One region of the Aliiglaciecola sp. 2_MG-2023 genome, then DNA from elsewhere that is predicted to be linked to it. Evidence: riboswitches for the same ligand, from Rfam matches in the RefSeq annotation. Region 1 holds a riboswitch; the other holds the start of a gene.
What was found. Region 1 has a riboswitch for thiamine pyrophosphate ahead of Q4567_RS03850 (TonB-dependent receptor). Riboswitches for the same ligand answer to the same signal wherever they lie in the genome.
Positions count from the first base shown of each region.

Region 2: linked by a shared signal. The riboswitch ahead of thiC (phosphomethylpyrimidine synthase ThiC) and the one ahead of Q4567_RS03850 (TonB-dependent receptor) in region 1 are both predicted to bind thiamine pyrophosphate.

Region 1 covers NZ_JAUORY010000003.1:2,107-7,256, reverse strand. Annotated here, with positions in the region: gene Q4567_RS03855 (iron-containing alcohol dehydrogenase) at 1-991, opposite strand, end outside; TPP riboswitch at 1,306-1,404, shown strand; gene Q4567_RS03850 (TonB-dependent receptor) at 1,465-3,528, shown strand; gene Q4567_RS03845 (YkoF family thiamine/hydroxymethylpyrimidine-binding protein) at 3,547-3,804, shown strand; gene pnuC (nicotinamide riboside transporter PnuC) at 3,804-4,433, shown strand; gene Q4567_RS03835 (phosphotransferase) at 4,490-5,150, shown strand, end outside.
Region 2 covers NZ_JAUORY010000009.1:111,266-116,415, reverse strand. Annotated here, with positions in the region: gene thiE (thiamine phosphate synthase) at 1-654, opposite strand, end outside; gene thiC (phosphomethylpyrimidine synthase ThiC) at 658-2,622, opposite strand; TPP riboswitch at 2,792-2,914, opposite strand; partial or broken gene Q4567_RS11430 (IS3 family transposase) at 3,129-3,287, shown strand; gene Q4567_RS11425 (aldehyde dehydrogenase family protein) at 3,327-4,757, opposite strand; gene Q4567_RS11420 (acetolactate synthase large subunit) at 4,766-5,150, opposite strand, start outside.

The DNA of each region.
Region 1 (5,150 bases):
CTCGGAAAAATTGTTCAGTTTTTTCAATAACTAAATTGATTGCCCCTTCTTCATCATAGCGGCTTAATCCCCAAACTCGCTCTGCATATTGAAGCAGTTTTTCCCGTTTGTGTTCACGCTGATGTTGCATTACACGGGGTAAAATAATTGCAAGGGTAACGGCATGATCTAAATTATAAAGGGCTGTTAACTCATGTCCTATCATATGGGTAGACCAATCTTGAGGTACTCCAGCGCCAATCAGTCCACTTAACGCTTGTGTCGCATTCCACATTAGATTCGCACGCAATTCATAATCTTTAGACGTGAGCACCTGCGGCCCGATATCAATTAAGTTGCTTAAGATCGATTCCGCAAATCGGTCTTGAACACTCGCATTTACGGGGTAGGTTAGATATTGCTCAATAACATGTACAAATGCATCTACCACACCATTTGCCAGTTGGCGTTCCGGTAAAGAGTAGGTGACTTCTGGGTCTAGTACCGCGAATTGAGGTCTAACATGTTCCGACATGAAGGGTAATTTAAGATTATATTCTCGACGAGTTACCACTGAGCTGGTATTGGTTTCAGTACCTGTCGCTGGGAGTGTTAATATGCAGCCAAGACTTTTAGCACTTTTAACTTTTGCACCCTTAGCTAAAATGTCCCAAGGTTCGCCTTCGAAATCTGTGGCTGCGGCGACAAATTTAGCTCCGTCGATGACTGAGCCACCTCCAACTGCGAGAATAAATTCTACGTCTTCTGATTTCACCATTGATACGGCTTTCATCAATGTTTCAAATTCGGGGTTAGGCTCCACCCCGGAAAATTCACACCAATCGTGCCCCTCAAGTTGTTCAATAACTTGTTGATAGATACCGTTGTTTTTGATACTTCCACCGCCGTATATCAACATGATTTTGGCACTGGGTAGTAAAGTGGATAATTTACTAATACTGTCTTTTCCAAAAACAACTTTAGTGGGATTGTAGTAGATAAAATTTTGCATTTTCAAATCCGAAATTATGTAAAGAAGCTGAAAAGTGTCGATTAACTATATTGAACCACTAAGTGAGAAATTCAAGTTGAATGTATGAATTAACCGTCATTCATCAGTTCTATGATTTGCCTAATTGGCAGCGTAGTTTTACAAATTCAAAATATTCAATAAGTTAACTTGCGTTTTTAATTGGGGAGTCCGAAGCTTTCGACTTTATTAATTTTGCATGCGCAATCCATACCAATTTCAAAAAACAGCAATATATTCATGGCGATTCCATTACGCCCTTGCTATCATCTCGCCGTTCAAGTTAAACACTAACTTGTTACACCAAGGGGTGCTCTTTGCTGAGATCTAATTTATTGGAAACCCTTATACCTGATCCGGATAATACCGGCGTAGGAATGGTCATCAAGAACTTCTTAAAGCTCTCCATTTACTGCCGAAATACCGGATCTTTTCATTAATTAGAAGAGATCCAAATGAAATTAAAATTTCCTTTACTTTACACAACCTTATTAAGTGCAATTCCTGCATACGCGTTAGCAAGTGAAAATCTAGAAGTGATTACTGTTACCTCAGACTTCAGAGAAAACGATATTCAGAACGTCACTGCCAGTGTCAGTGTGATATCTGAAGAGGTGATTGAACAACGCAATGGCTTTCATCTTGAGGATATTTTAGGGGTAGGTGCCAATATTAACTTTAGCAGTGGCGCTTCCCGAGGACGTTTTATACAAATACGTGGAATTGGTGAACGTAGTCAATATTCTGAACCTAATAATCCCTCAGTAGGATTGTTAGTAGATGATTTTGATTTTTCTGGATTTGCCGGCATCGGCACCCTGTTCGATGTTGAACAAGTAGAAATTTTGCGTGGACCGCAGGCTACTGAGTTTGGCGCTGCGGGTATGGCCGGAACAATTAAAATCAAAACCGCCGAGGCAAATGAGCAGCAACAAACAAAATTTCTTGCCACTGTTGCTCAGCAAAATACTTGGAATATTGGTGCAGCTTACGGTAATCAAATTACTGATAAACTTTTCTATCGTGTTGCCATCAACCAGTTTAAAAGTGACGGTTTTATCTACAATCAATTTTTAGATAGAGATGATACCGATAACTTAGATGAGTTGACTGCGCGTTTGAAGCTCAAGTTTCTAGCAACCGATAACACAACCATCGATTTTAATTATCAGTATTTTGATATTGATAATGGCTATGATGCGTTTTCACTTGATAATGATGGGGTTACTCGCTCAGATGAGCCTGGTGTTGATACTCAAGAAACCCATGCTTTTGGCATAAAAGCGAAGATTGAATTTGCAAAATCTACACTTATTGGTTCATTGAACCACACTACATCAGATTCAGTGTACGGCTATGATGAAGACTGGACTTATGTGGGCTTTCACCCTTGGGAATACAGCTCGACTGATTACTATTATCGTGAGAGGGATTTAACCAGTGTTGATTTGAGAGTTGTTTCAAATGACAACGGATTGATTTTTGATGATAGCACGCAGTGGCTAATTGGTTTTTTTGCTCGTGATATTGATGAAAATACGCGCAGAAATTATACCTATGCAGAGCAAGACTTCACCAGTCAATATGAACCTCAAAATTTGGGGGTATATGGTCAAACCGACACCCAGCTTACGTCAAATCTAAATTTAAGCGTTGGTCTTAGAGCGGATCGTTTTGAGATGGATTATATCAACAATGACGGTTATATCGAGCAGCAAACGGATACCATGCTAGGTGGTAAAGTTGTTCTTAAATATTCAATAAATCAAGCATCTGTGTATACGAGTGTTTCGCGAGGGTATAAAGCAGGTGGATTCAACCCTGACCAACGGGTAAGCGAAGCAAGTCGTTTATTTTCTCCTGAGTACAACTGGAACTACGAAGTTGGCATTAAAGGACAAGCCTTTGACGATCAACTCTTTATGCGAGTTGCACTTTTCTACATGGATAGAGAAGACACCCAAGTTAGTGACTATGACGTGCAAATCAGCGAAGAAGGTATTCCGAGTTTTATTGATATCATCGGCAACGCAGATGTGGGAACCAACAAAGGTTTAGAAGTAGAACTTGATTGGCAAGTATCCGAGTTGTTAAACCTGACTGCTAATTATGGTTATCTAGACGCTTATTTTGGAAGTTATACCCAGGCCGACGGCACCTATATTGATAAACAATGGCAAGCCCAAGCGCCAAAAAATTCATTTAACTTAGCTGCTGTCGGGTATTTATCTCAAACTGTAAGTGTGCGCTTAGAAGCGGATGGCAAAGACAACTATCGTTTTTCCGATGGGCACGATGTGGAATCACCTTTCACTGTTTTAGTAAATGCGCAATTACGTTTAGATTGGCAGGATTGGACGTTTTCTCTATGGGGCAAAAACATACTGGACCGCGAACATTACGTTAGAGGGTTCGGTGGTTTTAGTAATGATCCGCGAGACGGATATGCGACGCCTCAACCTTACCTGCAACTTGGCGATGGTCGTCAATTCGGACTTACCGCAAGCTTACGTTATTAATCAAATTGGACACTAATTATGAAATCAGTAGTTGAAATCTCGTTATATCCACTTAACCAAAAATACTTAGCACCAATCCAAGACTTTATTGACCGACTCAATAGTTATTCGCAGTTGACGACATCAACGAGTGATACCAGCACCATAGTGCGCGGAGATATGACTGAGTTAATGGGCATCTTGAATACCGAAATGCAAAAAACCTATGAACAAGTTGGTCAAGCGATATTTGTTTGTAAATTCTTAAATGGCGATGCTATGGGTGAGTCTAAGTAATGGAAGACCTGTATGTTGTGCTAGTCGAACAGGTTAGACAACAATCGGTACTAGAAGTAGTAGCAGTGACTTTTTCACTGCTCTACCCTTGGTTAGCGGCGCGCCAAAATATATTGTGTTGGCCGGCTGCTCTGATTAGTACCACTCTTTACGTTTATATTTTTTGGGAAGTCAGTTTGCCCTTCAATAGCCTGCTTAATATGTATTATTTAGTGATGGCAATTTATGGTTGGTTGAGATGGCAAAAAACAACTCAGAATGATGTGCTTAAAGTGTCCGTGGTTCCGCTGGTCGTGCATTTATGGATGGTCTCTTTGTTAGTTGTTATGGGGTTGGCATTGCCTCATCTTGTAACACTTTCATGGCAAGGAAGTGATTTGTATCTAGATGCTTTTGTGACAGTTTTCAGTGTCTATGCCACCTATTTAATGGCTAACAAGGTGCTTGAAAATTGGCTATTTTGGATTGTCATCAATACATTCGCAGCATATCTATATTTCATCAACGGATTGTTACTGACTGGCGTAATGTTTATTTGGTATTTTGGCTTAGCAATTTATGGATATATTAAATGGAAAAAAGCCTATAAAGTCGAATCTTTGCCAGAGGAAGCCTACCAAAAAATCTAACTTGAGTCGGCAGCATAGCAAGAGTATGCTCAGAATGTCAGATTAAAGGAAAGAAGATGAAAAAGGCCCGAATCATCGATGAGTTAATAGCCAGTCAACTGTTTGGACAACACTTGTCTTTGGAGCCTATAAAGGGTGGGGTGGTAAACTTAAGTTATCGCCTCACTACATCATCTGCAGTTTACTTTTTAAAAACCTTTGAATTAAATCATATTACACCAACCGATCGGCAAGCCTTGTTTATGCAGCAACAACAACTGAGTGAACTTGGCATAACCTCAACACCTATTTACCTGTCTAAAGCCCATGATTTTCAGGTTGAGTCTTGGGTAGAGCACGTTTCACTATTCAATATCAACAAACCAAAATCCGAGAAAATTCAGTTATTAGCTAAAGTATTGAGTGATATCCACCACTTACCGACAGTCGCGACTTCGATCGATTTGCCCAAAGACTGGATATTGTATTTAAATGCGGCGAGCGTTTCAGATCTCGATTATTGGCAGAATCGGATTGACCAATGTAAACCGGATTGGATTGAGACCCATAAATGCGACCAAGTCTTATGTCACAATGACTTAGCCATGGAACATGTTGCAATAGGAGAGTCTTCTTTAGTGTTTGATTGGGAGTACGCTTCTTTAGGAAATCGGTATTTTGATCTAGCTTCATGTGCATTGATTAACAATATGGAGCTTCACGAAATGTCAATTTTAC
Region 2 (5,150 bases), on a different contig from region 1:
CTCACTATTTCGAACGTCTCCACCGGTGTACAGTATGTTACAGCCAAGAAAGTTGGCGAGATTGTCGAGATTTGTTAGTTCCTCCTGTTGAGCGTGATTAGGTAACTGGCTTAGTTCCAGTAATACGCCTAACTCATATCGATTAGGGGTTATCAGAGTAACGTATTTTGCCAGTTGCAAATAAGCGGAGTACGAACTTGGTTGCTTATACCTTGATAAAGTTTGACCGCTAGTAGATACCATCACAGGATCCCAAATCACTGGAATTTGCAAATTATTGGTTTGTTCATAGGATGCCAACTTGCTGGCAAGCCATTCACTGATACATCGAATTTGCTCAGCGTTGGCTAACATACCAATCTTAATTGCCGCCGGAGGAATATCTTCCAATAAGCAATCCAGTTGCTTTATGAGCATGGCTGTTTGGGTAGCGGTGATCCCTTGAACGTGTTGTGAGTTTTGAGCGGTGATGGCACTCACAACTGTGCATGCATGCCCTCCCAAGTCGTTAATGGTTAGACTATCAGCCTGAATGCCAGCGCCACCGCCACTATCTGAGCCAGCAATAGACCAAACAATGGGGCGAGTAGTAGACTGCAACTTATTCGAGTCGATGTTCGTGCTTACATTGCTCGTGCTTACATAAACACCCATGATTTATTCAGACTCCCGAACGGTTTGTTCATTGATGGGGGTATAGACCTGAGCACCTTGGGCTTTAAATTCTTTCGATTTTTGAAGCATTGCAGATGCTATTTCCTGCGGACTCAATCCAGCTTTGCTCAATTGCAAACGTGAGGCATCTTGCTCTATCTGAACTTGTTGTTTGGCGGCATATTCGCGCACGTCTTGAGTAATTTTCATGGAGCAGAATTTAGGCCCGCACATGGAACAAAAATGTGCCACCTTGGCAGACTCTTGGGGTAAGCTTTCGTCGTGATAACGTCTTGCAGTATCGGGATCTAAACCAAGGTTGTATTGGTCTTCCCAACGGAATTCGAAACGAGCTTTCGATAGCGCATTGTCGCGGATCTGTGCGCCTAAGTGGCCCTTGGCCACATCAGCCGCATGAGCAGCAATTTTATAGGCAATCAAACCCTGTTTAACATCTTCCTTATTGGGTAACCCTAAATGCTCTTTAGGAGTGACATAACACAACATGGCCACCCCATACCAACCTATCATCGCTGCGCCAATGCCAGAGGTAAAGTGATCGTAGCCTGGAGCTATGTCGGTTGTTTGCGGGCCAAGGGTATAAAAAGGCGCTTCGCTACAAATTTGCAATTGTTTGTCCATGTTCTGTTTGATCAATTGCATTGGAATGTGGCCTGGGCCTTCAACTATGGTTTGCACGTCATATTGCCAAGCTATTTTGACTAACTCTCCTAAGGTTTCTAACTCGGAAAATTGTGCTTCATCGTTAGCATCGGCGATACACCCAGGGCGCATACCATCGCCTAATGACAGAGAGACATCATAGGCGGCGCATATTTCGCAGATTTCCTGAAAATGCTCATATAAAAAGCTTTCTTGGTGATGGAATAAACACCATTTCGCCATAATCGAACCGCCCCGTGACACTATGCCCGTCAAGCGCTTCGCGGTCATTGGTACGTAACGCAGCAATACCCCAGCGTGGATAGTAAAGTAGTCTACTCCTTGCTCAGCCTGTTCTATCAATGTGTCACGGAAGACTTCCCATGTGAGGTCTTCGGCCACGCCATTTACTTTTTCCAGCGCTTGGTAAATAGGAACTGTGCCAATAGGGACAGGGGAATTACGAATAATCCATTCACGGGTTTCGTGGATATAGCGTCCCGTGGATAAGTCCATTACTGTGTCAGCTCCCCAGCGTGTTGACCAAACTAATTTTTCAACTTCTTCTTCGATGGAAGAAGTAACCGCAGAGTTTCCAATATTGGCATTCACTTTAACTAAAAAATTACGTCCAATGATCATAGGTTCGGATTCAGGATGGTTAATATTGGCTGGGATAATGGCACGTCCTCGTGCTACTTCTTGGCGCACAAATTCTGCGGTGATAGGTTGTCCCACTAGAGCACCGAAGGCATTACCTTGGGCTTTTTGACGCAAAACAGGGTCTGTTACATCTTCTCTGGCCATATTTTCACGGATTGCAATATATTCCATTTCTGGAGTAATGATTCCCGCTTTGGCATAGTGCATTTGAGTTACACGTTTGCCAGATTTGGCTTTTAATGGTTTCACTGAGCGGTTGAACCTCAAGTGCTCGAAACCATCGTCGGCGATGCGCTCTTGACTGAACTCAGAGCTGACTTGCTTTAACTGTTCAACGTCTTGCCGTTGCAGGATCCAGTCGCGACGCAGTTTGTTTAAACCTTGGTGTAAATTGATTTGAGCCTTAGGATCCGAATAGGGCCCTGTGCAGTCATACACCAGAATATCCGGATTTTGTTGGGTGATAGGGGCCTCTTTACTACCACCTAAAATCGTATCTGTTTGTGTTATTGCGCGCATACCCACACGAATATCGTGTTGCTTGCCTGATAAATATATTTTGTTCGAATTGGGGTAGGAAAAAGGTGTAAAGTTATCTATAAATTGTTTCGCATTAGCGCGAGTTTGACGACGATTTGACATTAGCAATCTCTCATATTGTTAAAAAATGAAGTTGCTTGTCTGGAGAGGTTTGGTGTTGAAAAGCGCCAATTATCTTAATAAGGGCAGATTGCGTCTAACAACCTAGAATAGCCCCCCAATTGGCAAAATAAGCGGTAAGATTAAGCCGCAATAAAAGCGCCTTAATGGTTACAGCGTTACGCTTGTTTCCTTCGCGGGTACTAGCCCGATCAGGTTCAACGGATCCCGAATAAACGGTCTCAGCCCACACAACTTAGTCAACTAAATCGTGCTAGCACTCCGACAAGAGTGCAGTAATATAAACACATTCATTTGATTTAACAAGTAGAACCAGCGAGTAATAAACTTCCCTTCCAAAAACAACGGCGAAGTTAGGGTTACGCTGTGTGAGCCGTCCTAAATACTGTTGACACTTTTCGAATTGGTTTGGGACAGTGCAATGAAATTCCCGTTAAGACTACTCGAGGTGACTATTTCCGCGGTTTTAAATTGGCGGTTGTCGACCAAATGGGAAAGGCGAATTATTACTCTACAAACCACAAAATCTCGAGCAAGCAAAGGTTATGCTGGCTGAACTTGTTGAGACATAGCATAGTCGACGACGACACTTGGCCGTTAAATACAAAACGCCCGATGAAATTCACCGGGCGTTTCAAATGAAATAAGAATCAACCTATTTCAGGACTAGTCACTTAATTATACAATTATTGAGGCGTTCTCAATACCATCAAACGTAGCTCTGTCATGTCTTCAATAGCAAAGCGAATACCTTCACGACCTAATCCAGACTCTTTAACACCACCATATGGCATGTTGTCTACTCGCCAGCTTGGAACATCACCAATTACGACACCACCAACATCTAACACATCCCATGCTTTATGCGCTTTATAGATATCTCGCGTGAAAACACCCGCTTGCAGGCCAAATTGGCTATTGTTAATTTCTTCTAGAGCATCGTCATAATCACTAAAAGGAGCGATAATTGACACTGGGCCAAAGGCTTCATCAGCGCTAATGCTGGCATCGCTTGGTACGTTTTCTAAGACAGTTGCCTGCAGCATAGCTCCGTCACGTTTGCCACCACATAATACACTAGCACCTTTAGATTTGGCTTCGGCAATCCAATCATCAAGACGAGTTGCTTCAGATTCTGAAATCATAGGGCCGATAAATGTATCTTCACTTAGCGGATCGCCATGCACCAAATTCGCGACTTTTTCGACGTAACGCTTTTTAAAATCAGCATAAATAGATTCATGCACTAATACTCGCTGCACACTAATACAACTTTGACCAGACTGGTAATAAGCTCCAAATACAATGCGTTCAATGGCATCATCTAAATCAGTATCATGATCAACAATACAACCAGCGTTACCACCTAGTTCAAGTATTACCGGCTTCTTGCCTGCGCGAGCTTTAAGATCCCAACCCACATCAGGAGAACCGGTGAAACTAAGTAACTTAAATCTGTCATCGGTTGTAAACAGATCAGCTCCGTCACGACTACAAGGCAAGATTGAAAACGCACCTTCTGGCAAATCAGTTTCAGCCAAGATTTCGCCAATAATCAATGCACCTAATGGCGTGCGACTTGCTGGTTTCAACACAAAAGCACAACCAACAGCCAATGCAGGAGCAACTTTGTGAGCCGCTAAATTCAACGGAAAGTTAAACGGGGAAATAAATGAACATGGACCAATCGGAACTTTTTTATACATCCCCTGATAGCCTTTGGCGCGAGGGGTAATTTCCAAATTCATCACTTCGCCACTGATTCTGACGGATTCTTCGGCCGCAATACGGAAAGTATCAATTAAGCGCGTCACTTCGCCTCGAGCATCTTTAATTGGCTTACCGGCTTCAATACACAAAGCATATGCCAGCTCTTCAAAGCGCTCTTCAAAACGTTTTATACAGTGATTTAATATCGCTTGACGCTCGTATGGCTTCATTGCCGTTAACGCAGCTTGGCTTTTATCTGCAGCTTCAATTGCTTGGTCAATCACATCAGCTTTGGCCATTGCCACTGTAGTAGCAGCTTCGCCTGTGTACTTGTTAGTTACAACTAAATCTTGATTGGCATAAACGGCTTTATTCGCTAAATAATAAGGATAAGCTTTTTGTAACATGGTTGTTCCTATAGTTTTTGGCTAAGTTCGCGAATGGTTTTATTTAATGTTTGGTCATTCAAAGAATAGTCAACAGGCACATCAATTAGATGTACAGCTGGCTCAGCTAAACAAGCCTGTACTCTTGGTAACAATTCTTCGGCTGAATCAATCCGCCAGCCTTTGGCACCATAGCTTTGAGCGTATTTAACAAAATCGGGATTACCGTAATCCAAACCAAAATTATCAAACTCCATATGCGCTTGTTTCCATTTGATCATTCCATACGCATCGTCACGTAAAATAATCACCACTATATGCAATTTAAGGCGCACTGCGGTTTCCATTTCTTGACTATTCATCATGAAACCACCATCACCACACACGGTAATAACCGATTTATCGGGGTTTACA